3 regions of the Bacillus sp. Brlt_9 genome follow, and region 3 is predicted to be linked to each of the others. Evidence: predicted binding sites of a transcription regulator. Region 3 holds the regulator's gene; each other region holds the start of a gene.
What was found. The regulator Rex, encoded in region 3, represses fermentation and respiration genes when NADH is low (regulators of the CRP and FNR family bind a similar motif). The targets are predictions, from matches to a motif close to TTGTGAAATATTTCACAA.
Positions count from the first base shown of each region.

Region 1: a site for Rex is predicted at 2,812-2,829, ahead of VF726_RS28860 (DoxX family membrane protein). Genes of this name have one in related genera too.
Region 2: a site for Rex is predicted at 6,877-6,894, ahead of adhE (bifunctional acetaldehyde-CoA/alcohol dehydrogenase). Genes of this name have one in related genera too.

Region 1 covers NZ_JAYJLO010000014.1:4,503-15,022, reverse strand. Annotated here, with positions in the region: gene VF726_RS28875 (methionine ABC transporter permease) at 1-139, shown strand, start outside; gene VF726_RS28870 (SDR family oxidoreductase) at 177-953, opposite strand; gene VF726_RS28865 (DUF5068 domain-containing protein) at 1,414-2,715, shown strand; gene VF726_RS28860 (DoxX family membrane protein) at 2,874-3,380, shown strand; gene VF726_RS28855 (DUF4256 domain-containing protein) at 3,452-4,018, opposite strand; gene VF726_RS28850 (S9 family peptidase) at 4,122-6,086, opposite strand; gene glmS (glutamine--fructose-6-phosphate transaminase (isomerizing)) at 6,334-8,136, opposite strand; gene VF726_RS28840 (hypothetical protein) at 8,149-8,334, opposite strand; gene glmM (phosphoglucosamine mutase) at 8,621-9,967, opposite strand; gene VF726_RS28830 (CdaR family protein) at 9,960-10,520, opposite strand, start outside.
Region 2 covers NZ_JAYJLO010000002.1:483,015-493,534, forward strand. Annotated here, with positions in the region: gene greA (transcription elongation factor GreA) at 1-256, shown strand, start outside; gene VF726_RS08705 (peptidoglycan D,D-transpeptidase FtsI family protein) at 349-2,103, shown strand; gene VF726_RS08710 (YrrS family protein) at 2,220-2,867, shown strand; gene VF726_RS08715 (YrzA family protein) at 2,902-3,117, opposite strand; gene VF726_RS08720 (class I SAM-dependent DNA methyltransferase) at 3,254-3,892, shown strand; gene mtnN (5'-methylthioadenosine/S-adenosylhomocysteine nucleosidase) at 3,907-4,602, shown strand; gene VF726_RS08730 (O-acetylserine dependent cystathionine beta-synthase) at 4,685-5,608, shown strand; gene VF726_RS08735 (bifunctional cystathionine gamma-lyase/homocysteine desulfhydrase) at 5,612-6,745, shown strand; gene adhE (bifunctional acetaldehyde-CoA/alcohol dehydrogenase) at 7,005-9,608, shown strand; gene VF726_RS08745 (YrhC family protein) at 9,735-9,962, shown strand; gene VF726_RS08750 (ABC transporter substrate-binding protein) at 10,118-10,520, shown strand, end outside.
Region 3 covers NZ_JAYJLO010000023.1:6,695-17,214, reverse strand. Annotated here, with positions in the region: gene tsaE (tRNA (adenosine(37)-N6)-threonylcarbamoyltransferase complex ATPase subunit type 1 TsaE) at 1-312, shown strand, start outside; gene tsaB (tRNA (adenosine(37)-N6)-threonylcarbamoyltransferase complex dimerization subunit type 1 TsaB) at 293-985, shown strand; gene rimI (ribosomal protein S18-alanine N-acetyltransferase) at 999-1,442, shown strand; gene tsaD (tRNA (adenosine(37)-N6)-threonylcarbamoyltransferase complex transferase subunit TsaD) at 1,442-2,458, shown strand; gene VF726_RS31155 (ABC-F family ATP-binding cassette domain-containing protein) at 2,878-4,812, opposite strand; gene VF726_RS31150 (redox-sensing transcriptional repressor Rex) at 5,000-5,629, shown strand; gene VF726_RS31145 (YdiK family protein) at 5,659-5,850, opposite strand; gene VF726_RS31140 (CPBP family intramembrane glutamic endopeptidase) at 5,847-6,593, opposite strand; gene groES (co-chaperone GroES) at 6,995-7,279, shown strand; gene groL (chaperonin GroEL) at 7,318-8,952, shown strand; gene VF726_RS31125 (hypothetical protein) at 9,328-10,368, shown strand; gene VF726_RS31120 (SMI1/KNR4 family protein) at 10,392-10,520, shown strand, end outside.

The DNA of each region.
Region 1 (10,520 bases), on a different contig from region 3:
TGGTGATTTAGCATATCGATTCGGACATTTACGCTACGAACCTGAAGTAATGTATGCAACAGTCTTTATTTTAATTATCCTCGTTCAAGGACTACAGTCTTTAGGCAACGGTGTTGCACGAAGATTGAAGAAAGATTAAAAAAGAAGGTATCTCACCAGGGTGAGATACCTTCTTTTTACCTTTTAAATCCACCTTCAGAATGAATAACTTGTCCAGTAATCCACTCTGCTTCTTCACTTACTAAAAACTGAATAAGTCTTGCTGCATCCCTTGGCTCACCAATTCTACCAAAAGGAAACATCGGCTTTAATCCTTGCTGTATCTCTTCGGTCATCCATCCCGTACTAGTTGGACCTGGGTTAATTGCATTCACTGTTATTCCTAAATGAGCTACCTCAGCTGACAATGTACTAGTAAGAGCGTCAATAGCTCCCTTCGTTGTTGCATACGCTAGTTCTCCTGCCATAGGTCCTTTAAATTGTCCCGATGTCATATTCACAATTCTACCACCAGATTTCTTATTAAATCCTCGGGCAAATTGACTACTTAACAACGTAGTCGCACGAACATTAACCATGTAGTGCTTATCTAATTCTTCAGCAGTCAAATTAGAGAAGTCATTATTCGTAGAATACGCTGCATTATTAATTAATATATGAGGGTAACCTAATTGTTCAGTAACTTTATTTATAAGCTCTTTCGGTGCAGCATTCTGAGTTAAATCTAACTCCATACTGGATACTTTCACACCGTTTTTTAGTAACTCTTCTTTTAATTGTATTTGTTCACTTTGCTCAACGCCCCAAGGCATCTCTTTATCGTACGCTGTCCAATACGTAAAAAATATATCGTATCCTGCTTCAGCTAATTCTTTACAAATCGCTGCACCTATACCATCTAGACGACTTACCCCTGTAACAACTGCTATTTTATTTTTTAATTGATTCATCATATACTCCTCCAATTTAAAGGACGCATACTTTATATAAGAGATATGAATTTCCCTACACATTATCCTTACAAAAGGGATGTACAAGCCAAATATGCAGTCCTCGCATGATTTACAGATAGCTAAATAAACACTCACTTACGAGAGAAAAATTTATCTATCTAGTTTCTAATCATTACAAGCTCATCCACATATTAAGTCCTTGTCCCCTTTCCATATATCTCTATTTCTATCATACCAATATGATGTAATATTTCAAATGATAAAAAAATAAAACTCAATATTCCATGCTGATCTTCTACTAATTTTAGTATATTACAATAACTAAATAATTAAAACAATCAGAAAAACACTGGTAAATACTGCCTTTATTTTTTATAATAAACTGTGGGGCTAATGTGAGAGTTATAAACGGTCTGATTATACAGACTCAACTAGTTTTAAACAAATAGGGGGAAAAAGCATGTCAAAAAAATTACTTTCTTTATTTTCTACAGTAATCGTAGCAGCGTTTGTAATAACTGGCTGTGGTCAAAGCGATACGACAAATAAAGAACAAAAAGAAAATACAACAAAAGAAAGCAAAACAGAAAAAACGGATACAACGAAAGAAAATAAACCGGAAGAAAAAAAATCCGAAGATAAAAAAAATGACGATAAAAAGCCTGAAAATACAGCTACTAGCTCAAGCGATTACTCTAAGCTGATTTCCTATATGGAAAAAGAAACAGGTGGTAAAACAAAAGTTCTTTTTGAAAATAAAGAACCACAAGTGTATAAAGCTGAAGATGTTTCAGTAACAATGAATGGTTATACAGTAGTTGAATTAAACGGATTCCATACAAACTTCGACATTCCGTTTAATCGTCAAACAGAGGGCGGAGTTATTCTTGTGAACTACAGCGTAAAAAATAGTTCAGCTAAAGATATTTATTATATGCCAGCATTGGACATGTCATTTACTGGTGCGCAGAAAGTATATAGTAACTATAAAGACTTAATTCCAAAAGAAGACCAGCTCCCAACTAAGCTTGCTCCAACGAATGATTACTTAGTAAAAGCAGGAGAAACTATTTCTGGTTATATCGCTTATCCATTCGGAAAAGATGATTTAGCCAAAATTTCAAGTCTCTCAACAGTCTCAGTCACAGTCCCAACTGCACAAGCGAATAAAGGAAAATTTGATGCTCCAATCGGAAGCCCTGGAAGCTTTTCATTAAGTTTAAACAAACAAGGTGCTGAAAAAGTTGCAACAAATAACACTTTCTACCAAGATAAAGCTACAGCTAATAACATGGGCGATAAAAAAATGTTAAAAGAGAAATCAAGTATTAATAACAGCCAAGAATTAGGCGCTGTTAATGTTACATTAGACGGATACCAATTTACTCAATTCACACCAAATTCTGTCGAAGCACCACGCTTTGCAAATTTCAAAAATGGTATTGTTCTATTAACAGTGAAATTCAAGCTTGATAACAAAGATACTCAAGACGTTTCACTATCTCCTATAAGCTCTACATTGAGAGTGAATGATGGTACACAATATACAATTAATGAAGGTATGCTACTAAATTACGACTATAACGCTGCAGTTAAAACGGGAACATCTGGAGAGTTACTACAAGTATATATTTTAGATCAAGAGCAGTATGAAAAGATTTGGAAAGACAAAAGCTTTGAGATTGAGTTAGGACCTATGAGAAATAAAGAAGCAAAAGATATTTCACAAGGGAAAAAAGTTAAATTTACATTACCGAAATAAATTACTAAATATATAATAGAAAAGGCATATAACATAGGATTGTTATATGCCTTTTTTATTTGTATAAAACAACCATTTTTGTTCACACTTTATCCATTGTGAATTTTTTCACAATGGATATATAATAAACTTGTAAATACAATATTGGAGGGATTTCAATGGTTATCAATTTTTTAAGGACTGATAAACGTGCTGCTTTCATATTATTATTTTTACGATTTTACATAGGATATGCATGGCTCTCTGCTGGGATAGGTAAAGTTTTCGGACAATCTTTTGATGCAAGTGGTTTTCTAAAGGGCGCTATCGCTCAAGCGTCAGGTGACCACCCTGCCGTACAAAGTTGGTGGGCAGATTTCCTTCAACACTTTGTTCTTCCAAATGCAGACCTATTTAGCTTTTTAGTTCAATGGGGAGAAATTTTAGTAGGTCTAGGTTTAATTTTAGGCGGATTAACAAAAACTGCTGCATTCTTTGGAATTATAATGAATCTTTCATTTTTACTAAGTGGAACTGTTAGTGTAAACCCAAATCTACTTATTTTAACTATGTTCATTTTAGTTGCAGGTCATAATGCTGGACGCATTGGATTAGATGGCTATGTTTTCCCTAAACTTTTCCGTAAAAACAAACATGAAACATATAAATTAAGTAAAACTGCGTAGTAACAGTTTACTTTTAAAATATAAGTAAGAAAAAGAGCCTACGTATAGGCTCTTTTTTGTTTACTCCAAATTTAAACTCTTAACGAGCCACGAAAACCTCTGGCAGCGTAATAAGAGTCTGCCCCATTGTGATACACGAAAACGTGTCCGAAGCGATAATCGCAAAATAGCGCACCACCGAGTTCTCGAATATCTGAAGGTGTTTGCACCCAGCTTGATGATTTCATATCGAAATCCCCAAGTTGTTGTAACCCTCGGTATTGTTCTTCAGTTAATAATTCAATGCCCATAGCAGTTGCGACATCAATAACGTTATTTTCTGGTTTATGTTTTTTTCTTGCCTCTAACGCTTCAAGATCATAACAAAGACTTCTGCGGCCTTTAGGGCTCTCCTTTGAACAATCACAGAAAGTATACTCGTCCTTCTCTTCATCATAACCAACAACATCCGGCTCACCGCCAGTTACTTCCATTTCATGAATTGACCATAATTTTTCATTATTAGTAGCCAGTTTCGCTTCAACTTTAGCCCATTCAAGACTTTCATGGCGGTTCATGTTTTTCTCAAAACGTGCTTGTAATACTTTTAATAGTTCTTCACGTTGTTCTACAGATAACTCATTTTTATTCTCTGTCATATTAGTCCTCCGAATTACGTTTCCTTATAATCATAATGGTTTGCATACAGTTTACAACAACCTGACACGATTACACAACGAAAAATCCCTGTACGAATATCCATTATATAGTACGAAATCCCTCCATACTTTCGCCAAGAATATAATGTGAAAACCACATCAAGTTCTGCTTCATAATAGCTACATGAATTCCTGGCTGATCAGAACTATATGCCATTTCTTTAAATATAATTAGTTCTGTATCAACTTCCATATCTCTTAATCCTTCATATAACTCATATGCATTTGTAATTGGAATTCTTGCATCCTTTTCCCCATGTTGAATTAACGTAGGTGTACAAGCTGATTTAATATATGTCATTGGCGATGCCTTCTTATATATCTCTGGATCATTCCATGGAGTATTTCCTAAATACATGCTAATAAAGTAAGGGATATCTGTATTTACATAATGGGTACTCCAGTTCGTAATGCCACCTCCAACTGAAATAGCTTTAAATCTACTGCTAAATGTAGAACAGAAAGCAGATATATATCCTCCGTTACTCCATCCCATAACTCCTACTCTATCTTTATCTACAATCCCTTTTTCAACTAGTGCATCCACTCCAGATATAACATCATCATAATCAGCAATTCCTTGTTTTCTATAGTTTGCTTTTAAAAACTCATTACCATAACCAGAACTTCCTCTATAGTTTGGCTCTAAAACGATAAAGCCTTTTTCGATAAACTGCTCAATCGGATATTTCTCATTAAAATAATCTGAAAATATCGGAAAGGACGCCCAATTCGGACCACCATGGATTACTACTAATAAGGGATATTTTTTATTTGTATCAAACTCTACTGGAGTTGATAGAACACCCTCTATTTCAAGACCATCACTACTTTTCCATGAGATGATTTCTCTATTACTTTTAAGCCTTCCTTCGAAAAAGCTATTTTCATTTGTTATTTTTTTATCATCCAAATAGATTTCAAAGGTTTCATTTGTTATAGCCTTAGTATATGTTATATGATTGCCATCCCTTGTTATAGCGGCATCCATTATAAACCCATCTACTGGTTCGCTTAACATTTCCACAGTGCCATTCTCACATAGCAATCCAATACGGTAATTCGTTTTATCCTGCCATCTAATTAAAATCCCTTTAGCCGTCCACTGTAATGGCATAACCGTACTATCAAAGTTTGTTAAAGGTTGAATTACCTCTCCCGTATTCATATCATATATCTCTAATGTACTATCTTGTATATGGTTTCTATAGTAATCCTTCTCTCTTATACTTGCTGCGTAACATATTTTATCGCCCTCAGGAGAAAAGCAGACACTCGCTCCTAACAACTTATTTATATTCATCTTTTGTAGTTCCCCAGCTTCAACATCTAATATGTATAGATCACCATTCATATAATCATTTAGGCTTGGTGTAGCCATACATACAACCTTTTTTCCATCATTAGAAATATCAAAGTTATGTATATAAAAATCCTTACCATCCGTTAGTTGATAAATACCACTAATCTCACGTTCCTCTTTATCATTTTGTATCCCTTTTTCTATTTCAATGTAATATAAACAATTATTCCGATGTTCCTTACCTACATGGTCGAAATCTCCATATAGTTCCTTACGTTTCTTTATTTCTTCACATTCTTTTGACTGTGCACTATAATACAAACCTTTACCAGTAGGCTCCCATTTGAATGTATTAACTCCATCCTTCTCATTCGTGATTTGAACCTCACTACCACCTTCTATTGACTTAACAAAGATCTGATTTGTATTATCCCCGTCACCACCTGGGCTAAGGTATGCAATGCTCTTAGAATCTGGAGACCATAATGGCTGTGTACTATCTATATCCCCATTTGTTAGTGGATAACTCTGCCCTTTATCTTTCTCATATATCCATACATGATTTCTATACGTATTGCCTTTCCAGTTAGCGGTCTTCTTGACAAACGCTACATTTTTGCCATCATCACTTATGTTTGCACTTGATAAGGCCGGTAATGAAATAATCTCTTCTATACTTAAATATGTTTTTGCTTTCACTTTCATTAATAAGCCCCCTTGTAATACCTAGTAATCTATCCTCTCTTCTTTTCATAATAAAGGAAATTGTTCACGAATACTTAAAATGATAACGAAAAATTCAGAAAAATTAAAGTGATACTTTAGTGGAGTACGGGCAACCTGACTTTCTCCTATCGATTTTAGATGCTCTTTTTAACACAAAAATACCCCTTTAGATAGCTATATCTAAAGGGGTAAAACATCGTATCTTTATTTCAAATCCACCGATCTCCTACTCAACCGTAACAGATTTAGCTAAGTTACGTGGCTTATCAACGTCACACTCGCGGTGCAGTGCTGCGTAGTATGAGATAAGTTGGAATGGAATAACTGCTACTAGCGGTGCTAGTGCTTCGTGTACAGCTGGTAATACGAAGCTGTCACCTTCCATTTCTAAGCCTTTCATTGAGATGATACATGGGTTAGCTCCGCGTGCTACTACTTCTTTCACGTTACCACGAATTCCAAGGTTTACGTGCTCTTGTGTAGCAAGTGCGATAACTGGTGTACCGTTTTCGATTAAGGCGATTGTACCGTGTTTTAATTCTCCTCCAGCAAATCCTTCTGCTTGGATGTAAGAGATTTCTTTTAGCTTTAACGCACCTTCTAATCCTACGTAGAAGTCTACGCTACGTCCGATGAAGAAACAGTTACGCGTTGTTGCTAAAAATTGTTTTGCTAATGCATCCATTTCTTCTTTTCGATCACAAAGTTCTACCATTGCATTTGCTACAAGTCCTAATTCGTGTGTTAAGTCGAAATCAAGAACTTCACCTTTCGCTTTCGCAATGTCTGCAGCCAAAATTGAAAGTACTGCAAGCTGTGCTGTGTAAGCTTTCGTTGATGCAACTGCGATTTCTGGTCCCGCGTATAACGGAAGTGTATAATCAGCTTCACGAGAAAGTGTAGAACCAGGTACGTTTGTAATCGTTAATGCTTTATGACCCATTTCATTTGTTTGTACAAGTACTGCACGGCTATCAGCTGTTTCACCACTTTGTGAAATGTAAATGAAGAATGGTCTTTCTGTTAATAATGGCATGTTATAAGAGAATTCACTTGCTACATGCACTTCAACTGGCATTTTTGCAAACTTCTCGATAAATTGTTTTCCAACAAGACCTGCATGATAACTTGTTCCACATGCAATAATGTAAATACGATCGCTATCTAAAATCGCATTGCGAATGTCTTGATCTAATTCAATCTCGCCATTTTCATCTTGATACTTTTGAATTATATTACGGATTACAAGTGGTTGCTCATCGATTTCTTTAAGCATGAAATGAGGGTATGTTCCTTTTTCAATATCACTTGCGTCTAATTCCGCTGTAAACGGTGCACGTTCAATCGTTTCACCTTGTAAGTTTTTAATTGTAATGCTTTCTTTCGTTACAATTACGATTTCTTTATCCATCAATTCAATAAATTGATCTGTAACTTGTAACATCGCCATAGCGTCGCTCGCCACAACATTAAAGTTGTCACCAACACCTACTAATAGCGGGCTTTTGTTTTTAGCAACATAAATCATGTTTGGATTTTCAGCATCAAGTAGTCCGATTGCATAAGAGCCATGTAAAAGAGATAGCGTATTACGGAACGCTTCTTCTACACTTAATCCTGTGCTCACTTGTTGTTCCATAAGCTGTACGATAATCTCTGTATCTGTTTCACTTACGAACGTTACATCTTGTAAATATTCCTTTTTCACTAATTCATAGTTTTCAATTACACCGTTATGAACTAGTGTAAAGCGTTTTGATGTACTTTGATGCGGATGCGCGTTTACTTTACTTGGAACACCATGTGTAGCCCAGCGTGTGTGACCGATTCCCACGCTTGCTGCTACGTTCTCATCTACGATTTCGCGAAGTTTTGCAATACGGCCTTTTTCTTTGTATACAACAACACCGTTCTCTGCTTGTACTGCAATACCTGCTGAATCATATCCACGATATTCTAGCTTTTCTAAACCTTTTAATAAAATTTCCTTTGCATCTTGCTCTCCAATAAATCCTACGATTCCACACATGTTTAGTCGCCGTTACAAATGCTTACATTGCTCTGCGAACATGTAACGACATAGTCCGATACCATTTTTATTTATACTAAAAAACGGATTACATATTGCTAGCCCTGTAAGCTTGTAACGGCTTTCACCTTCCTCTCGATTGGGTTTAAGTCCGTATATACTTATACAGCTAGTTTGTATCCGTTCCTTTTCTCTCATCACACTTTCACCTTTGTCCACTAAGTCACCTTAATGATTTAAGTAAAAGCTTGCGGTTGTGATGAGCAACCGGGAGTCATCCGCCGAAATCTCGATAAACCCCACCTCGTCAACTACACTACTTGTAGTTCTGGCGCTTCTATAATTTACAATATTTCCTTTGAGAAAAAGAACAAGACCATCTTATAACAAACATAGATAAACCGTCAATGAAATTTTTTTCATCGTCTATAAAACATATGAAAAAGGAGCACTTCTTGTGCTCCTTTTTCATAAATTTATTGAATTATTCAGCGCCAACTTCAGCTTTCACAACTTCTACAATACGATGTACATATGCGTCACAAACTTCTTGTGTTGGTGCTTCTGCCATTACACGAATAAGTGGCTCTGTTCCAGATGGACGAACAAGAATGCGGCCATCACCGTTCATTTCTTCCTCTACAACACGAATAATTTCTTTAATTTTTTCATTTTCTAATGCTAGTTTTTTATCTGTTACACGAACGTTTACTAGTAATTGCGGGAACTTCGTCATTTCTCCTGCAAGCTCAGATAATGGTTTTTTCGTCATTTTCATGATGTTTACAAGTTGAAGTGCACTTAACATTCCATCACCAGTTGTAATGTAATCAAGTAAGATAATGTGACCTGATTGTTCTCCGCCCAGGTTATATCCACCACGCTTCATCTCTTCCATTACGTAGCGATCACCAACTGCTGTTTTATCACTTGTAATACTGTTAGCTTCAAGTGCTTTGTAGAAACCTAAGTTACTCATAACCGTTGAAACAACTGTATTGTGCTTCAGTTGACCAGTTTCTTTCATGTATTTCGCACAAATAAACATAATTTGATCGCCATCAACGATGTTTCCTTTTTCATCTACAGCGATTAAACGGTCACCGTCACCATCAAAAGCAAGACCGATATCAGCACCTTTTTCTTTTACTAATTCCGCTAATACTTCTGGATGTGTAGAACCTACTCCATCGTTAATATTCATACCGTTTGGTGAAGTTCCCATTGTTGAAATATCAGCTTCTAAATCAGCAAATAAGTACGGAGCTAATGAAGACGTAGCACCATGCGCGCAATCTAAAGCGATATGTAAACCAGAGAAGTCTTCCTCTACAGTTTGTTTAATGTATTGTAAATATTTTTGTCCGCCTTCAAAATAATCACTCACTTGTCCAAGGTTAGTACCTGTCGGACGTGGTAATTCATCAACTTCTTTATCTAATAAAGCTTCGATTTCTTCTTCTTGCTCATCTGTTAATTTAAAACCGTCTGAACCGAAGAATTTAATTCCGTTATCTTGTACCGGATTATGAGATGCAGAAATCATAACACCTGCTTGTGCATCTAACGCTTTTGTTAAATAAGCAACACCCGGTGTAGAAATAACACCAAGACGCATTACTTCTGCTCCAGTTGATAATAGACCTGCTACTAAAGCTCCTTCTAACATATGCCCTGATATACGTGTATCACGGCCAATAATTACTTTTGGACGATCTGTATCTTTTGTTAATACATAACCACCAAAACGTCCAATTTTGAACGCTAATTCAGGTGTTAACTCCTGGTTCGCAACCCCACGTACTCCATCTGTACCAAAATATTTACCCATTATGATTCGCTCCTTTTTCTGGCTCTTTTTGATTATCTACTGTTGGCTCTTGACTAGTTTCTTTTTCTTTATCTTTATTTTGTTCTTGTTCCTTTTCCGGGTCAGGCTTAGGTTCAGGTTCAGGATTTTTTGGTTTTTCAGTTTGATTATCTTGGTTATGATTTGAATCTGTTTTTTCACCGTCACCTTGTACTTCTTTATCTGGACTTTCTTTCTTCACAATTGTGACCTTAGCACTTTTTTGCTTTGGTTCTATTGAAATATTACTAGGACCGCTCACTTGAATGGAAACATCTTTTGTTCCCGGAGATACATTTTGCAGATTAATGGCTGCTGTTATTTGAGCTGCTGTTATTTTATCTACTATACTTGTTTCTCCTGAAATATCAACGCTTATCTTCCCATCTTGCGGCGAAAGTAGCTGGACCGTAACATCTTTAGAAAGTCCATTTTTTTGAATCGATATACCATCAATCGTTCTTGTTTTCGTTTGTTTTGTTTTTTGTACGCCTACTGAAACCTTCACTTGATTCGGTTTTGCACTTGTTACACC
Region 2 (10,520 bases), on a different contig from region 3:
CGCAGTTATCATCACAGATAACGGTGAAGAATCTACAGTTGTTACATTAGGTAAAACAGTAACATTTAAAGAGTTACCAGGTGGAGATGAAGAATCTTACACAATCGTAGGTAGCGCAGAAGCAGACCCATTTGAAGGAAGAATTTCTAACGATTCTCCAATCGCAAAAAGCTTATTAGGTAAGCAAATTGGTGAGAAGGTAGCAATCCAAACTCCAGGTGGAGAAATGCAAGTAGAGATTATCTCTGTAAAATAATTAAAAATCACTCGTGTAAAAGCGAGTGATTTTTTTATTTGTATAAAAGATGAAACACTCCGTCCAAACTATAGTAGACGAGGTGTTTTTGGATGAAAATAAACCGGAGAATTATAATTGTTTTAATTTGTTTTCTAAGTTTCATGTTTATATTACTTTGTCGTTTAATTCAAATACAAATTATAGATACGGAATCATTTACGGATCGTAAGATTAATTTACTTGAAAAAAGTGTTACACAACGGACGCAATCTATTACGATAGATGATGGACGAGGCCATTTTATAGACCGAAACGGTAAGAAAATAGGAGAGAAAAAGTATCCTGTTTTAATTGTTTTTCCATTTCTACAAATAAAAAATGACATGTTAGAGAAAATTGCGCATATCATTGGTGTGTCGAGACAAGAGATTGAAAGTCAAATGAAAGATAAGAAAAGTGCATTTATCATGCAAAGGGGAAATGGTCCATTTCGATTGACACGAGAGCAGATGGAGAAGGTAAATCAATTAAATGTATTAGGTATTGTAGCAGCTGAAGTTCGTTTACGGCAAACTGGCACGATGAATCATTTAGTTGGTAATGTGGGTGAGAATGAACGAGAATTTCAAAAACGATACGGTGAGATAAGAAAAATTTCAAAGCAAACGCCAATTGGCATTTCAGGATTGCAGCAATCATTTGATGAATTTCTTTTGACTGATGGAGAGGCAAAAGTATTGTATCAAGTGGACCGACAAGGAGAACCGATTTTTGGGAAACAGGCGAAATATACGTCGCCTGGAAATCCGTTTTACCCAGTGACGATTCAAACTACTTTACATAACGAATTACAGCAAAAAGCAGAAGAAGTGGTTGAAGCGAGCGAAGTAAAGAAGGGAGGATTAGTGTTACTTGATGTAAAGAAAAATGAAATTTTAGCGATGGTCAGTAAACCATCTGTACAGGTGAAAGATGAGAGGTTATATAAAACTACACTTGAAAATCAAATGTTAATATCACATTTTCCTGGCTCTGTGTTTAAAACAATAGTTGCAGCGGCAGCAATTGATCATATTGAAAATGTTTTTAATCGCACGTTTAATTGTAATAAAGATTTATATGGTGAAGACCACCCGCAAGTTATGATGGGGAAACTTAGTTTTAAAGAGAGCTTTGCTAGAAGCTGTAACAGGACATTTTCGGAGTTAGGTAACGAGTTAATGCAAAAGGATAAGATGGTGTTAGAAAGTTACGTAGCAGCTTTAGGAGCCGCTGATAAGGTTGGATGGAGAGGTTCTGTATTTCATACAACTCATTTTGAGCAAATGCCAGAGGAGAAGAGTGTTACGATTTGGGGGAATGAAGGAAGCAAGAATAGTAAAAAGGCGGTAGCACAAACAGCAATTGGACAGAAAGATGTACGTATATCACCTCTAGCGATTGCAAATATGATGGCGACAATTGCTAGAGATGGAGAAAAGATGGAAGTGAAAGCTGTTGAAAAGATAGTGTATAAAAATGGAACGGACTTTTATACATTTGAAAACCATGCATTAGGTGGAAAACAGCTTCCGTATGAAACAGTGAAAACATTACAACAGTTATTAAGGAGCGTTGTAACAACGGAGAAAGGAACAGGAGCAGCATTCAGGTCGTTACCACTAAGTGTCGCCGGAAAATCGGGGACAGCGCAAACAGGAAAAGGAATGAAAGAGAATCGTTGGTTTGCAGGTTACTTTCCATATGAAAATCCAAGATATGCTTTAGTTGTCGTGGATATAGAAACGAATAGCAATGTAAATGCAGTTACACCTATTTTTAAAGCTATCGTAGAATCAATCTATCGATTAGAGAAGGAAAAGTAATCTTGCAATTCATAGTGAAATGTTTTCATTTCGTGAAAATATTATTGTAAATGTTCAACCTTTCTAGATTTAATGTTACAATAGCAAGTATGAAAAACTGCATGGAGGTTTGGAGAATGGCAGGAGGATCTAGATTCCAACAGAAACAACAAAAACGTCGTCAAAACGGTGTTTTAAATATTGCAATCGCAATTGTATTAATATTAGTAGCTATTGTATCATATCAATTGTTTGTTCCTGAAAGAAAAGAACAAGCGTCTTCTAGTGACAAAAAAGTAGCTCAGCAAACAACGAAAGAGAATAAGTCTGAGAAAACTAAGGGCAAAGAAGAGACGAAGAAGAACGAGCAAGAGAAGGCAGAGGCTAAGGAGAAAGAAGAAGAGAAGCTAAAGGCTGAAGAAGAACAGAAAAAAGCTGAGGAAGAAGCGAAAGCTAACGAGAAAGTACCAGCTGAAAAAACACAGCCAAAGGCAACTGACGCTTATACGAAATCTTCTTGGAAGCCAGTAGGTACAGAGCAAGGTGCAACACCTGCGATGACGTTTAAAAAAGGTACAGCAGATTGGAATGAGATGAACCAAGCAATTTCAGCTGCAATTGACGTTCCAGTAGAGCAATTAGTTATTCATCGAATCGGAAATAACGGTAAAAATAAAGCTTACGGTAACGTACAAGATAAACAATCAGGTAAAAGATATTATGTAAATATTGATTGGGTAGACAATGAGGGCTGGAAACCAGTGCTTGTTCAAACTCTAAACTAAAAAAGAGAAGCTCCTCAGGAGCTTCTCTTTTTTATTAGCGTAATTTCTTTAATTTAAAATGAACAACCGCGCTATAATACGGTCTTTTGCTTTCAGGATCCATAACCATTTGATGCGAGATGTGATGAACTTCAAGCATAAGTGCTTTATTATTATCGATTTGTTCACTAATTTTTCGTTCTAAAGAAGCTAAGTCTCCCGCTTCAAAAAATTCTACTTTATCTTCTAACATTTCAAAGGTAAATGACATGAAGACGGCCCCTCTCCTATGTAATCAACTATAGTGTAACAAAGAAAAGAAGGAAATACCATGTACATTTCAATTGACATTTTTCGAAAGAGGGAATATCATACTGATAAAACCGATAAGAAAAAGGGGAATTTTTATGGGTACAGAATTTAATGGTTTATTTGATGAGTGGGCTCATACGTACGACTCATTTGTACAAGGCGAAGATATACAATATAAAGAAGTTTTCGCCCATTATGAGGACATTCTAGAGGATGTAGTTAACAAGTCATTTGGTAATGTATTAGAATTTGGTGTTGGTACTGGTAATTTAACAAATAAATTATTACTTGCTGGCCGCACAGTTTACGGTATAGAGCCGTCACGTGAAATGCGCATGATTGCAAAAGAAAAATTGCCGCAAGAGCTATCTATTACAGAAGGTGATTTTCTTTCATTTAAAGTCCCAAATTCAATTGATACCATAGTAAGCACCTATGCATTTCATCATTTAACAGATGATGAAAAAAATGTAGCGATTGCGAAGTATAGTCAATTGCTAAACAAAGGTGGTAAAATAGTGTTTGCTGATACGATATTTGCAGATCAAGATGCATATGATAAAACTGTTGAAACAGCAAAACAAAGAGGTTTTCATCAGTTAGCAAACGATTTGCAAACGGAATACTATACACGTATTCCAGTCATGCAGTCTATTTTTGAAAACAATGGCTTCCATGTAACGTTTACGAGATTAAATCATTTCGTTTGGGTAATGGAGGCAACTAAGCAATAGAAAGAGGGATTAGATTGAGAATTGCTGTAATTGGAGCAATGGAAGAAGAAGTACGTATTTTACGTGACAAATTAGAACAAGCAGAAACAGAAACGGTTGCAGGTTGTGAATTTACGAAAGGAAAATTAGCAGGACATGAAGTAATCTTGCTAAAGTCTGGTATTGGTAAAGTAAATGCAGCGATGTCAACGACAATTTTATTAGAAAGATATAAGCCTGAAAAAGTAATTAATACTGGTTCAGCTGGTGGCTTCCATCATTCTCTAAATGTTGGAGATGTAGTTATTTCAACAGAAGTTCGTCATCATGACGTAGATGTAACAGCATTTAACTATGAGTATGGTCAAGTACCAGGAATGCCTCCTGGATTCAAAGCTGATGAAGCATTAGTTGCATTAGCTGAGAAATGTATGCAGGCAGAAGAAAATATTCAAGTTGTAAAAGGTATGATTGCAACAGGTGATTCATTTATGAGTGATCCGAACCGCGTTGCAGCCATTCGTGATAAATTTGAAGACCTTTATGCAGTAGAAATGGAAGCAGCAGCTGTTGCACAAGTATGCCACCAATATGAAGTTCCGTTTGTTATTATTCGTGCACTTTCTGATATTGCTGGTAAAGAATCAAATGTTTCATTTGATCAATTTTTAGATCAAGCAGCTCTTCATTCTACAAACTTTATCGTAAAAGTACTAGAAGAGTTAAAGTAATGTAACAAAAAGGCAACTGTCTCATATAAAGAAAATACATACAGTTGCCTTTTCTTTATTGGCAAATAAGGGGGAGAACACGATGAATGTATATCGTGGAGTTCATGAGTTAATTGGTCATACGCCAATTGTAGAAATTACTCGTTTTTCACTTCCAGAAGGGGTCCGTTTATTTGCAAAGCTTGAATTTTATAACCCAGGTGGAAGCGTTAAGGACCGTTTAGGAAGAGAATTAATCGAAGATGCGCTAGAAAAAGGGCTTGTTACCCAAGGTGGAACAATTGTTGAACCGACTGCTGGGAATACTGGTATTGGACTGGCACTTGCAGCGTTACAACATGATTTACACGTTATTGTTTGTGTACCAGAGAAATTTAGTATAGAAAAGCAAGAACTAATGAAAGCACTGGGCGCAACGGTTGTGCATACACCGACTGAGCAAGGAATGACCGGTGCAATTGCAAAAGCAAAAGAGTTAGTAAATGAAATACCGAATTCATACTCTCCAAGTCAGTTTGCGAATGAAGCAAACCCGCGTGCTTATTTCAAAACACTAGGTCCTGAACTTTGGTCGGCACTTAACGGAGAGATTAACATATTTGTTGCAGGAGCAGGAACTGGTGGTACATTCATGGGGACTGCATCTTATTTGAAAGAAAAAAATATAGATATAAAAACGGTTATTGTAGAACCAGAAGGATCCATTTTAAATGGTGGTAAAGCTGGATCGCATGAAACAGAAGGGATTGGCCTTGAATTTATCCCGCCATTTTTGAAAACATCTTATTTTGATGACATTCATACAATTTCTGATCGAAATGCTTTTTTAAGAGTGAAGGAATTAGCACAAAAAGAAGGACTGCTCGTTGGGAGCTCTTCAGGAGCAGCGTTTCATGCAAGTTTACTTGAAGCTGAGAAAGCGGCGCCCGGTACAAATATTGTAACGATTTTTCCTGATAGTAGTGAGCGCTATTTAAGTAAAGACATATACAAAGGATGGGAATAAAAAATGAGAGCAAAGACAAAGTTAATTCATGGTATTCGCATAGGAGAACCTTCAACTGGATCTGTAAATGTACCGATCTATCAAACAAGTACGTACAAACAAGAAGCAGTTGGTAAGCATCAAGGATATGAATATTCACGTACAGGCAACCCAACACGTGCAGCTTTAGAAGAAATGATTGCTGTATTAGAAAACGGTCATGCTGGTTTTGCATTCGGTTCAGGAATGGCTGCTATTACAGCTACAATTATGTTGTTCTCAAAAGGTGATCACGTTATTTTAACAGATGATGTGTACGGTGGAACGTACCGCGTTATTACGAAAGTATTAAACCGCTTCGGTATTGAGCATACATTTGTAGATACAACAAACTTAGCGGAAGTTGCAGAAGCGATTCGTCCAAATACGAAAGCGGTTTATGTGGAAACACCAACGAATCCATTACTGAAAATTACTGATATTAAAAAAATATCTACTCTTGCTAAAGAGAAAGATTTATTAACAATTATTGATAACACATTCATGACGCCATATTGGCAGTCACCGATTTCTTTAGGAGCAGACATTGTACTTCATAGTGCAACGAAATATTTAGGAGGTCATAGTGATGTAGTTGCAGGTTTAGTAGTTGTAAATAGCCCGCAATTAGCAGAAGACCTTCACTTTGTACAAAATTCAACAGGAGGCATTCTTGGCCCACAAGATAGCTTCTTACTACTTCGTGGTTTAAAAACATTAGGAATTCGAATGGAAGAGCATGAAACGAATTCACGCGCTATTGCTGAGTTTTTAAATAACCATCCAAAAGTAAATAAAGTATATTACCCAGGCCTTGAGTCACATCCAAACCATGAACTTGCAACAGAACAAGCAAATGGATTTGGTGCTATTATCTCATTTGATGTAGATAGCGAAGAAACATTAAATAAAGTACTTGAGAAATTACAATACTTTATACTTGCTGAAAGTTTAGGAGCAGTAGAAAGTTTAATTTCTATTCCATCTCAAATGACACATGCATCAATCCCAGCAAATCGTCGTAAAGAGTTAGGAATTACAGATACATTAATTCGAATTTCTGTCGGTATTGAAGACGGTGAAGATTTAATTGAAGATTTAGCACAAGCGTTAGCATAATAAAAATGCACTGCTCATATAGGCGGTGCATTTTTATTACATTATTTTGTGAAAAAATTCACAAAATAGACATACACAAATGAAATAATTTCATGTATATTAAGTTCATGAAATGTTACTCACGAACAAACTTGTGAAATATTTCACAAACAATGAGGTTCATGTAGGGAAGCAACTCTATTTTTTTTGCGCTAATCGGGACTAATTATGGCCTATAGGGTCTTATTCAGTCCATGATAGCAGAATAGGAGGAATTTACATGGTAGTCAAAGAGAAAATTGTAAATGAAATGCAGGAAGTAAAAGAGATGATTGATGCGTTAGTGAATAACGGTCAAAAGGCTTTACAAGCATTAGAAAGTTTTACACAAGAGCAAATTGACAACATTGTTCATGAAATGGCATTAGCAGGTGTGGATCAACATATGCCACTTGCAAAGTTGGCTGTTGAAGAAACGGGTCGTGGTGTATACGAAGATAAATGCATTAAAAATATTTTTGCTACTGAATATATTTGGCATAGCATAAAGAAAGATAAAACAGTAGGGATTATTCACGAAGATCCTCATGAAGAAATAATAGAAATTGCGGAACCGGTCGGTGTAGTAGCTGGGGTAACGCCAGTAACGAATCCAACATCGACGACGATGTTTAAAGCATTAATCGCGATAAAAACGAGAAATCCAATTATTTTCGCATTTCATCCTTCCGCACAAAAATGTTCCATTGCAGCAGCGAAAACAGTATATGATGCAGCAGTGAAGGCGGGGGCGCCAAAACATTGTATTCAGTGGATTGAAAAACCTTCTGTTGAAGCAACGAAACAATTAATGAACCATGAAGGGGTTGCGCTTGTTTTGGCCACTGGAGGAGCAGGTATGGTGAAATCAGCTTATTCTACTGGAAAACCAGCGCTAGGTGTAGGTCCTGGTAATGTACCATGTTATATAGAGAAATCAGCGCATATAAAAAGAGCAGTTAATGATTTAATTTTATCAAAAACATTTGATAACGGCATGATTTGTGCATCAGAACAAGCAATCATTGTAGATAAGGAAATTTATGATGATGTGAAAACAGAAATGATTGCAAATCATTGTTACTTTGTAACAGAGGAAGAGAGAAGAAAATTAGAAAAGCTTGTTATTAATGAAAATACATGTGCAGTAAATAGTGATATTGTAGGGAAGCCAGCGCAGTATATTGCCGAATTAGTTGGAATTACTGTGCCTGAAAATACAAAAATGCTTGTAGCTGAAATACAAGGTATCGGAGCAGCGTATCCACTATCTCGTGAGAAACTGAGTCCAGTATTAGCTTGTGTAAAAGCAAATTCATTAGAAGAAGGATTTACATATTGCGAAGAAATGTTAAACCTCGGTGGTTTAGGACATTCAGCAGTCATCCATTCTGTAAATAAGGAAGTGCAAAAGCAATTTGGATTACGTATGAAAGCTTGCCGCCTTATTGTAAATGCTCCTTCATCACAAGGTGGAATCGGTGACATATATAATGGATTTATTCCATCACTTACGCTTGGCTGCGGATCGTATGGGAAAAACTCAGTATCTCAAAACGTAACAGCGACGCATTTATTAAATATAAAAAGGTTGGCAAATAGAAAAAAGAATATGCAGTGGTTCAAATTACCACCAAAAATTTATTTTGAAAAACATGCGACAGCATATTTAGCAAATATGCCTAACATTTCAAGAGCATTTATTGTAACGGATCCAGGAATGGTTGAGCATGGATATGTAGATACGGTCTCGCATTATTTACGTAAACATGCAAATGATGTGAAAGTGGAAGTTTTCTTTGAGGTTGAGCCAGATCCATCAGATGAAACTGTGTTTAAAGGTGCGGAAATGATGAGAAGTTTTCAGCCAGATGTAATTATCGCACTTGGTGGTGGTTCAGCGATGGATGCAGCGAAAGGCATGTGGCTTTTCTATGAGTATCCAGAAACAACATTCTATGGAATTAAACAGAAGTTTTTAGATATAAGAAAACGTACATGTAAATATCCGGAATTAGGGAGTAAAGCGCAGTTTGTTGCCATTCCAACAACATCAGGAACAGGATCAGAAGTGACACCATTCGCAGTTATTACAGATAAGAAAAATAATATAAAGTATCCACTTGCAGATTATGAATTAACGCCAGATGTAGCAATTGTTGATCCGCAATTTGTAATGACAGTACCACCACATGTAACAGCAGACACTGGGATGGACGTATTAACGCATGCAATTGAGGCGTATGTGTCTGTTCTAGCAAATGACTATACAGATGGGTTAGCATTAAAGGCCATTGATCTCGTATTTAAATATTTACCAAGAGCATTTAAAGATGGAAATGATGAAGAAGCACGAGAAAAAATGCATAATGCTTCTGCAATCGCAGGAATGGCATTTGCCAATGCTTTTCTAGGTATTAATCACAGTTTAGCACATAAAATTGGACCGGAATTCCACATTCCGCATGGGCGTGCGAATGCAATACTTATGCCGCACGTAGTTCGCTATAATGCTATTAAGCCAAGAAAACACGCATTGTTCCCAAAATATGAACACTTTGTAGCTGATGAACGCTATGCACATATTGCGAGAGTGCTCGGGCTTCCAGCAAGTTCGGCGGCAGAAGGTGTGGAATCACTCGTTCAAGCAATTATTGAACTTGGAAAAAATTTAAATATAAATATGAGTATTGCTGGACAAGGGGTTGCTAAAGATCAATTTGAAGAGGTTGTTGGATTATTAGCAGAAAGAGCTTTTGAAGATCAATGTACAACAGCTAATCCAAAACTCCCTCTCATTTCAGAGCTGAAAGAAATTTATATGGAAGCATATAAAGGTGAGTAATCGTTATGAAAGAGTCGCCATAAAGCGGCTCTTTTTCTTTTGGAAAACATCTCCCAGAATGGCTGTATTTACTTGTCTTTAAGTGTAATAAAATATGATACAGTGAAATGGAGGAGTGAGAATATAATGAAAGAATTACAAGAAAAAATAGAAGATTATACTCGGTTCGGACAAATTCTTCTCGCTGTAAGTACATTATTAATGGTTGGCTTATTGATTCCGAATGGAGCAAAAGAAACGTTACAACCTTTTGTTATGATGGGGAGCATCGTTATATTTTTAAGTTTATCTTTCTTTTTCTTTCAGCGTGTGAAAGTGATGCGAGACGAGTTAGAGGGAAACGAATGTGAATAATATAGATAAATAAAGCGTTACAAAAAGAAGGGATCTTTTGTAACGCTTTTTGTTTTTTCTAGAAAATGTATGCGGTTTATATTGACAATGATAATCCTTATCAATTAAAGTAGAATAGTAGTTAATGATTATCATTATCAGTTAGAGGTGAAAGAATGAAAAAATCTATTACGCTATTCACAGCGATTTTATCTATTTTTTTCTTATTAATAGGTTGCAGTGCAAAAGGAGACGAAAAAGCATCTGCAACAAAAACAGAAAAAGGAAAAGAGAAAATCGAAGTTACCGACCTGTCAGGAAGAAAGGTAACGTTCGATAAAGTACCAGAGACTTTTGCAACATTAAGTATGGGAGACATGAATATTATTCATGCTTTAGGCGGAAAAATAGTAGGTCGTCCGGATGCAAAAATAACTCTTCCAGAGGATATAAAGAAAGTTCAAGTAATTGGGAATGCGCATCAGCCAAATTTTGAGCAAATTGCTAGCTTAAAGCCAGATGTACTTATTGTTAACAATGGATTCCAAAAGAACATTCCAACGGTTGAAGGACAAGGAA
Region 3 (10,520 bases):
AAAAGAGTTGTAAATAGCCCTACCTTTAATATTATTAAAGAATATAAAGGAAGATTACCGCTATATCATATGGACGTGTATCGCTTAGCAGAAAGTGAAGAGGACTTAGGGTTTGATGAGTATTTCTACGGTGAAGGAATTACGGTAGTAGAATGGGCTCATTTAATAGAAGCATATTTACCAAATGAGAAATTACAAATTAGTTTATTCCATGCTGGAGATGATACAAGAAACATTGTACTCGAGCCAGTTGGAAATCGCTATATTAGATTATGTGAGGAGCTATTACAAGATGAAAGTACTAGCAATTGATACTTCAAATTACGTAATGGGTGTATCCCTTATTGAAGAAGGAAACGTAATTGGGGAAATCATTACAAACTTAACAAAAAACCATTCTGTACGTCTTATGCCAGCTGTAGAACAACTGTTAAAAGAATGCGGTGTAAAACCGAAAGAATTAACGAAAATAGTTGTAGCTGCTGGACCAGGATCATATACAGGTGTTCGCATAGGTGTGACAGCTGCCAAAACATTGGCTTGGTCGCTTCAAATACCAATTGTAGGTGTATCAAGTTTAGAAGTAGTGGCTGCAAACGGAGCGAATTTTGATGGGTTAATCTGTCCTTTATTCGATGGAAGACGCGGACAAATTTATACGGGGCTATATACATATGAAGGAGAGAAGTTAACTTCTATAGAAGAAGACCGAATTATCCTTATTGTAGACTGGTTGCAAATGTTAAAAGATAAAGGAAAGCCTGTTTTATTTCTTGGTAACGATGTTAAATTGCACAAAGAAACGATTATCGAACATTTAGGTGATCAAGCTGTATTTGCTCCTTTCACTAAAAATAATCCAAGACCAAGTGAGTTAGCGTTCTTAGGATTGCAAAAAGAAGAACAAGATGTACATTCATTTGTTCCTAGTTACCTTCGTTTAGCTGAAGCTGAAACAAAGTGGTTAGAAAGTCAAAACAAGTAGGGGTTTGCAGAGGATGGATATGATATTTAGAAAGATGGAACTCGATGATATCGCTCAAATTGTAGCTATTGAAGAAGTATCTTTTTCAACTCCTTGGACTGCAGATGCCTTTCACCGTGAGTTAACGATGAATGAACATGCACATTATGTTGTGCTAGAAAAAGATGGTCGTGTAATTGGGTATTGTGGATTGTGGATAATTATTGATGAATCACATATAACAAATATAGCTATTTTGCCAGAATACAGAGGTCAAAAGCTAGGGGATGCTTTATTGAAAGAAGTTATTTCCGAAGCGAAAACTCTAGGCGTAAAAACGATGACACTGGAAGTACGTGTATCAAATGAAGTAGCAAAACAGTTATACAGAAAATACGGATTTCAAAATGGTGGAATTCGTAAACGATACTATGCAGACAATCAGGAAGATGGTCTCGTAATGTGGGTGAATATATAATGGAAAAAAATACGATTATACTTGGTATAGAAACAAGTTGTGATGAAACAGCAGTAGCGGTTGTTAAAAATGGAACGGAAATTGTTGCGAATGTCGTTGCATCACAAATTGAAAGTCATAAACGTTTTGGCGGAGTTGTACCAGAAATTGCATCTCGTCATCATGTAGAAGAAATTACAGTTGTGTTAGAAGAAGCTTTAAAAGAAGCCAATATCACATTTGATGATATTGATGCAATTGCTGTAACAGAAGGACCTGGTTTAGTAGGAGCACTTTTAATAGGGGTAAACGCAGCGAAAGCAGTGGCATTTGCACATGATATCCCTCTAGTTGGTGTACATCATATCGCTGGCCATATTTATGCGAACCGTTTAGTAAAAGAAGTTCAATTCCCACTGCTATCACTTGTTGTATCTGGTGGACATACAGAGCTTGTTTATATGAAAGAACATGGTTCATTTGAAGTAATTGGTGAAACGAGAGATGATGCAGCAGGAGAGGCGTATGATAAAGTAGCTCGTACGTTATCTATGCCATATCCAGGTGGTCCTCATATTGATCGCCTTGCACATGAAGGAGAACCGACAATCGATTTGCCTCGTGCATGGCTAGAACCGGATTCGTATGATTTCAGTTTCAGTGGATTGAAATCAGCAGTTATCAACACTGTGCATAACGCAAAACAGCGTGGAATAGAAATTGCACCGGAAGATTTAGCAGCAAGTTTCCAAGAGAGTGTAATTGACGTATTAGTAACGAAAGCTTCTCGTGCAGCGGATGCTTATAACGTAAAGCAAGTGCTTCTTGCTGGTGGAGTGGCTGCAAATAAAGGGCTTCGTGCGCGTTTAGAAGCAGAATTTGCACAAAAAGAAAATATGGAGCTAATTATTCCTCCTTTATCTTTATGCACAGATAATGCAGCAATGATTGCAGCGGCAGGTACAATTGCATATGAACAAGGAAAACGCGCTACATTAGCTTTAAATGCGAATCCAGGATTAGATATTGAAGCATAGTTATACACAAAATTAACCACAGCTTGTGGATAAAATCCATATTATCTGTTGATAATGTGGGTTTTATTGTGTATATAAAATGTTGATAACTTTTTGATTAATTGTGGATAATGTGGAAAAGTTATTTTGAGGTTTATTTTATAAAGGTGGATATGTGTATAAACTTGTGGATAAAACAGGCGAAGTCTGACCTTTAAATCTATCCTTTTTCGGGAAATAAAAACGAAGAAGATATCTCTAAAAAACATTTTGGAATATGCTCTTATTATAAGAGGGGCTAATGTTGTCAAACCTTGTCGGTAAATCGGTATCTCGTGTCGAATTGTTTATGCAATAGAGGTTTAACACAGCTAGAAGATAAAAAGAATGTCCCATCGTCAAAAATCCCGACTGATGAGACATCCTTCTTATTCATACTCCTATAAATGCAATTCTTCCCATTCTGCCATACAAGCATCAAGTTGCTCTTGTAGTGTTTGCTTTTTCGTTGTAATTTCACTAGCCTTTTCATAATCTGCATATATTTCTGGTAAGCAAAGTTGATCTTCTAACGTAGCAATTTCTTCTTCAAATTGTACAATATTTTGTTCTAGTTCCTCGATTTTTCGAGTACGTTGACGCTCTAACTTTTTGCGCTCTTTTTCTTCAAGATAATTTAATTTTTCTGGAGCTACAGTTTTTTGAACAGGTGCCTGATTTTCTTGCTGTTCTTGTTGTTCAAATTCAGCACGTTCAATCATCTCATTTTTCTTTTCAACGTAGTAATCGTAGTCACCTAAATATTCCTGCGCACCTTCTGTTGATAACTCAACAACGGTCGTCGTTACACGATTAATAAAGTAGCGGTCATGTGAGACAAATAAAAGAGTACCCGGATAATCAATTAAAGCATTCTCCAAGATTTCTTTACTATTTAAATCAAGGTGGTTCGTAGGCTCATCGAGAATTAATAAATTCGATTTTTGCATCATAAGTTTTGCAAGAGCTAACCGAGCCTTTTGTCCACCACTAAGAGAAGATACTGGTTTTAGTACATCGTCTCCTGTGAATAAGAAATTACCTAGTATTGTGCGAATTTCTTTTTCAGGCTGCAATGGATATTCATCCCATAATTCATTTAAAACTCGCTTAGAAGATGTTAAGTTAGCTTGTTCCTGATCATAATAACCAATAGATACATTGGATCCGAAAGAAACATCACCATGTAATAGTGGTAACTTATTCACAATGGATTTCAACAATGTGGATTTCCCAATTCCATTTGGACCAACTAAAGCAACACTATCCCCACGAGTTAAGCGCATTGTTACATGTTCAATAATCGGATCCTTATCATAGCCAATAGTTGCATCCTTTACTTGTAAAACATCATTTCCACTTTGTTTTTCGATATCGAAATGGAAGGAAGCCGACTTAGAGTCACCTAATGGTCTTGTTAATAGTTCCATACGGTCTAATTGTTTACGACGGCTTTGCGCACGTTTTGTTGTAGATGCACGAGCTATATTTTTTTGAACGAAGTCCTCAAGCTTAGCGATTTCATCTTGTTGTTTTTCATAACGTTTCATTTCTTGCTCGTATAGTGCTGATTTTAAATCTAAATATTTACTGTAGTTACCAACAAATCGTCTGCTTTCTTTATTCGAAATTTCATATACTTGTGTAACGAGTTTATCTAAGAAATAACGGTCATGGGAAACGATTAGTATTGCGCCAGGATAGCCTTGTAAATATTGTTCAAGCCATGTTAATGTTTCGATATCTAAATGGTTTGTAGGCTCGTCCAAAATAAGTAAGTCTGGTTTCGTTAATAATAATTTACCGAGAGCTAATCGTGTTTTTTGTCCACCACTTAATGTGGAAATTGTCGTCTGGTGCGTTTCAACTGGGAAGCCAAGACCACTTAAAATCGAACGGATATCTGCTTCGTACTGATAGCCACCTTGATCTTTATAATCTAATTGTAATTGGTCATAGTCAGCTAATAATCGTTCATATATAGCCTCGTTTGAAAAGTTTTCTTCTTTTCCCATCTCTTGCTCTAGCCTTCGAAGTTTTGTCTCCATTTGCTGCAAGTGTGTAAAGACGGTTAACATTTCATCCCAAATTGTTAAAGACGTTTCTAACCCGGTATTTTGAGCTAAATATCCGATTGAGACATCTTTCGGTTTTATAATTTCGCCACCATCATGAGATAACTCACCAGCTATTATTTTTAATAATGTAGATTTTCCGGCTCCATTTCGTCCGACTAATGCGATACGATCTTTCGTTTGAACTTCCAATTTTATGTTTGCAAGAATCGTTTCTGCACCGTATAATTTCGAAAGCGCGTTTACTTGTAATAAAATCAATGTTTTCACCTCAAATAATTTCTTAACTTTGCCATGTTTATATTTCTCAATCATACTAAAAATAGTGTATAGTTTAAAATACAGAGAGAATACTTCTTCTTTCTATTATACAAGGAATTTAATAAGTGCTAAACTTCTGTATTTGATTAAAGCATATGAATAAAGATAGGAAGAGAGGAGAGGTTATATGGATCAGCAGAAAATTCCACAAGCCACTGCTAAGAGATTGCCTCTATACTATCGATTTATCCAAAATTTATCTCTATCTGGTAAGCAACGTGTTTCATCAGCCGAATTAAGTGAAGCGGTAAAAGTTGATTCCGCAACGATTCGAAGAGATTTCTCATACTTTGGAGCGTTAGGGAAAAAAGGATATGGATATAACGTAAATTATTTATTATCATTTTTCCGTGAAACACTCGACCAAGATGATATAACACGTGTAGCACTTATTGGAGTAGGTAATTTAGGGACCGCTTTCTTACATTATAATTTCACGAAAAACAATAATACAAAAATTGAAATGGCGTTTGACGTTAGTGAAGAGAAAGTTGGAACAGAAATCGGGGGTATTCCTGTATATCATTTAGATGAATTAGAAGAACGTCTATCAACTGATATACAAGTGGCAATATTAACAGTACCAGCTACAGTAGCACAATCTGTAGCAGATAGATTAGCTGAAACTAGTGTGCATGGTATTTTAAATTTCACACCAGCACGCTTAAATGTGTCAGACAATATAAGAATTCATCATATTGATTTAGCAGTAGAGTTACAAACACTTGTTTACTTTTTGAAGAATTATCCACAATAAAACGCAGAGGTCGCTTCCTCTGCGTTTTATTATTGTTTTTTCTTTGTGAATTTAACTAAGATAAGGCGAAGTGCCAAATTAAAATCAATTGTTGCCATAACTGCAAATAGTATTGTCCACATATTCCAAATTGTATCTGTTACGTTTGTAATGGCGAAGCGGGTAAAGATACATCCTAGAAGGAAGTACAATGCAGCCATGAACAATGGTGAGTTTCTCATAAAAATCCTCCGATAAAGCCTTGCATTTTTTCAGCTTCTTTAATCATTTCTTGAATTTGTTCATTGCTCATTAAAACTTGAGCAACTGCAACTAATGTATTCATTGCAACATGAGCTGCGATAGGGACGATAATACGCTTCGTTTTTACATATAAAAAGGCGAATACGAGTCCCATAGAAGTGTATACCAATAAGTGAGTGAAATCAAAATGAATTGCTGCGAATACGAGAGAACTAATAATAGCAGCAATAAAGAAGTTGAACTTCTTATAAAGTGTACCAAATAAAATTTTTCTAAATACGATTTCTTCCAAAATAGGTCCTATTATAGATATAACAATAAGGAACCAAGGTGTCGTTCTTGCGATATCCATAAGTCTTGCTGTATTTTCAGATCCAGGTTTAATTCCTAATAAACGCATTTCTATCATACCGGCAATACTTTGCGAGAAAAATGCTAAGAAGAACCCGATAAAAATCCAACCGATCGTAGCTGGAACCGAAGAGCGCATTGTATCTAAACGTCTGTCACGAATATCTGTTCTAAGTAACCAAAGTACGATACATAATGCAATAAAGAAGCTAATGATTGCCCAGTGGCCAGTTATGAGTTGGAATTTCTCCTCCCTAGTAAATCCCCTGTTATCATAAAGTCCAGTTTTCAGGAGAAGCGGTAATCCAGCAATGGATGATAACTGCATTAAAATGTATGTAACGATAACCCACCAATATTGTTTTTTCAAATGGTTTAACCATCCTTTCTAACTCTAGTGTATGAGATAAGGTAGGATAACATGTACATATGCTACCTACGATATAAACCTCACGTAAATTATGTTTTTTTCGTAAATCCTTATTTGAAATTATAATAGAAGACAGGAGAAAGTTGTGTGTGTAGCGAAAACAACTTAGGGTGTCCTTTCATATTGTAACATACGAGTAGTGGAAACAACGATTCATATGGTAAAGGTAGAAGAAGATAGACTCTATATAGAAAAGTGTATAGCTGAATTTGCGAAAAAATTATGATTTTTTTACTTGCAAAAGAAATTGAGATTATTTATTATTATAAGTGTGTTAGCACTCGGGTGACTTGAGTGCTAATAAATAAAATTTACATAACAAAATGAGGAGGTTATTGTTCATGCTAAAGCCATTAGGTGATCGCGTTGTAATTGAGCTTGTTCAAGCAGAAGAAAAAACAGCAAGTGGTATTGTATTGCCAGACACTGCAAAAGAAAAACCACAAGAGGGTAAAGTTATTGCAGTAGGTACTGGTCGAGTGCTTGAAAATGGTGAGCGTGTTGCTTTAGAGGTAGCAGCAGGTGATCTTATCATCTTCTCAAAATATGCAGGTACTGAAGTGAAATACGAAGGTACTGACTACTTGATTTTACGTGAAAGTGACATTCTAGCAGTTATCGGTTAATTATATAAATCTTAAAAAATCCAAGGGGGTCAATTATTATGGCAAAAGATATTAAATTTAGTGAAGAAGCACGTCGTTCGATGCTTCGCGGTGTCGACACTCTTGCAAACGCAGTAAAAGTAACGCTTGGACCAAAAGGTCGTAACGTTGTACTTGAGAAAAAATTCGGTTCACCACTTATTACAAATGATGGTGTAACAATCGCAAAAGAAATCGAATTAGAAGATGCATTCGAAAACATGGGTGCGAAATTAGTAGCAGAAGTTGCTAGCAAAACAAATGATGTAGCTGGTGACGGAACAACAACTGCAACTGTATTAGCGCAAGCTATGATTCGTGAAGGTCTTAAAAACGTAACAGCTGGTGCGAACCCAATGGGTCTTCGTAAAGGTATCGAAAAAGCTGTTACTGCTGCAATTGAAGAATTAAAAACGATTTCTAAACCAATCGAAGGTAAATCTTCTATCGCACAAGTAGCTGCTATTTCTGCAGCTGACGAAGAAGTAGGTCAATTAATCGCTGAAGCAATGGAGCGCGTTGGTAACGACGGCGTTATTACTTTAGAAGAATCTAAAGGATTCACAACAGAATTAGACGTAGTAGAAGGTATGCAATTTGATCGTGGATATGCATCTCCTTACATGATTACTGATTCTGACAAAATGGAAGCGGTTCTTGATAACCCATACATCTTAATTACTGATAAAAAGATTTCTAACATCCAAGAAATCTTACCAGTATTAGAGCAAGTGGTACAACAAGGTAAACCACTTCTTATCATCGCTGAAGACGTAGAAGGCGAAGCATTAGCTACATTAGTAGTGAACAAACTTCGTGGTACATTCAATGTAGTAGCTGTTAAAGCTCCTGGATTTGGTGACCGTCGTAAAGCAATGCTAGAAGATATCGCAATCTTAACTGGTGGCGAAGTAATCACTGAAGAATTAGGCCGTGACTTAAAATCTGCTACAATTGAATCTTTAGGACGCGCTGGTAAAGTTGTTGTAACGAAAGAAAACACAACTGTAGTTGAAGGTATCGGAAATACACAACAAATCGAAGCTCGCATCGGTCAAATCCGTGCGCAATTAGAAGAAACTACTTCTGAATTCGATCGTGAAAAATTACAAGAGCGTCTTGCAAAACTTGCAGGTGGCGTAGCAGTAATTAAAGTAGGTGCAGCAACTGAAACTGAGTTAAAAGAGCGCAAACTTCGCATTGAAGATGCACTTAACTCAACTCGTGCAGCAGTAGAAGAAGGTATCGTTGCAGGTGGTGGTACTTCACTTATGAACGTATACACGAAAGTAGCTTCTATCGTAGCTGAAGGCGACGAAGCAACAGGTATCAACATCGTACTTCGCGCGCTAGAAGAGCCAGTTCGTCAAATCGCAATCAACGCTGGTCTAGAAGGATCTGTAGTTGTAGAGCGTCTAAAAGGCGAAAAAGTAGGCGTTGGTTTCAACGCAGCTACTGGCGAGTGGGTTAACATGCTTGAAACTGGTATCGTAGATCCAGCTAAAGTAACTCGCTCTGCACTTCAAAACGCAGCATCTGTTGCAGCTATGTTCTTAACAACTGAAGCTGTAGTAGCTGACAAGCCAGAACCAAATGCACCAGCAATGCCTGACATGGGCGGCATGGGCATGGGCGGTATGGGCGGAATGATGTAATAAGCATCACTCTGTGAAGCTGTGCAATGTATAAATAGTTAATTAGAAGAAGGCTACTTCCTTGATGAGAGGAGGTAGTCTTTTTTGTGTTTTTAAAATTTGCATAAAAGGAATTTCTTGAAGACCGTAAGTTTGGGAATATAACGAGGGTAAATATCAAAATTATGAGGTTCTATTAGGCAGTTTTATTAATTACTGTCACGATAATGACATTTTGAATGTTGAAGAAGTTAAAACTCTTTATGTGAAAAGCTATGTACGTTATTCCAAGATAAAAGTAATACAGCTAAAACAATAAATACGAAGTTACAGTGTATTTGGGCATTTACGTGGAATAAATCATCCTGAAAAAGTGAAAATGAAACGAAACCTCAAATGTTTAATGTGTTTAGGGAATTTGATAAGATTGCAGAAGAACTAATGCACGCTGCTGAAAAGTTTCGTAATGCTGATGAACGTTATGATGGTAATTTAGTTGATAGAAGTTTATCTAATGAAAAGATAGAAGCAGGAGCAATGGGCGACAAACCCTCTGAAAAATCTATGCTGAGAAAAATTTGGGATGGTATATACGTTGGCTCTGGGCAAGTTATTGGGGAGATTGTAGAAGGATTTAATTCATTAGACGATACAGTAACAAAGGAAAATATTAAGTATGCTATAGGTCACCCTATAGAGACAGTTTCTACCGCTTGGAATACTGTTTCGGATTCATTTATGAATGATTTTTGGCATGGTGATGCGGAAAGTCGTACGAAATGGAGAACAAGTATTTTTATGGGACTTGGCTTGGGCTGGCTTGGTGATAAAGGAATAAGTAGAGTAGGGAAAGTAACTACATTAGGGACAAAAGCAGAACAGAGTATTTCTCATTTTTCAAATAAATTACAAATGAGAGACCCCTTTGCTTATGCGGGTGATTTTAGAGATGTTCCAAAAACTTCTTTTAATTCTTTAGAAGAAGCACGAAATACATTTATGTTTGCTAATCCTGGTAATTTAAATACACCTAGATTCCAAGAATACATTAGCCAAGTAGAAGAAATTACAAATAGGAAAATCCCTGAAAACCAAAAGGAATTACTACAGGAATCTTTAAAAAATAATGGTTATGAACGACTAAGTAAAGAAGAAGTAGCAGCGAGAAGAGAAGAATTTAATAGACTGCGAGAAGATTTAATTAAAGAATGGGAACTTAAGACAGAGCAAAAATGGCCTACTTATGAAGAAGAAATCCTTTCAAGAAGGGGTAGAGTACTAAGAAGAGTTGATAGACCGTATGATGCACATCATTTGGTAGAAAATGCATATGGCGGGGAACATGAATGGTGGAATATACATCCAGCTAGATATCCTGATGAACATCAAGGTGGAATCCATGCAAAAGATACAATTTCAAGGGAAATCTTTAAATGATAAATAATGGAGGTAAATAAGCAATGTTTAATTTTTTGAAAAAGCATATTGTAGCAGACGAAGGCATTAAATCTAATCAAACCCCTATTCTTTACCCTTTACCAAAAGAAGAGATAGCAGAAGCAGAGGATTTATTAAAAATGCAGTTCCCT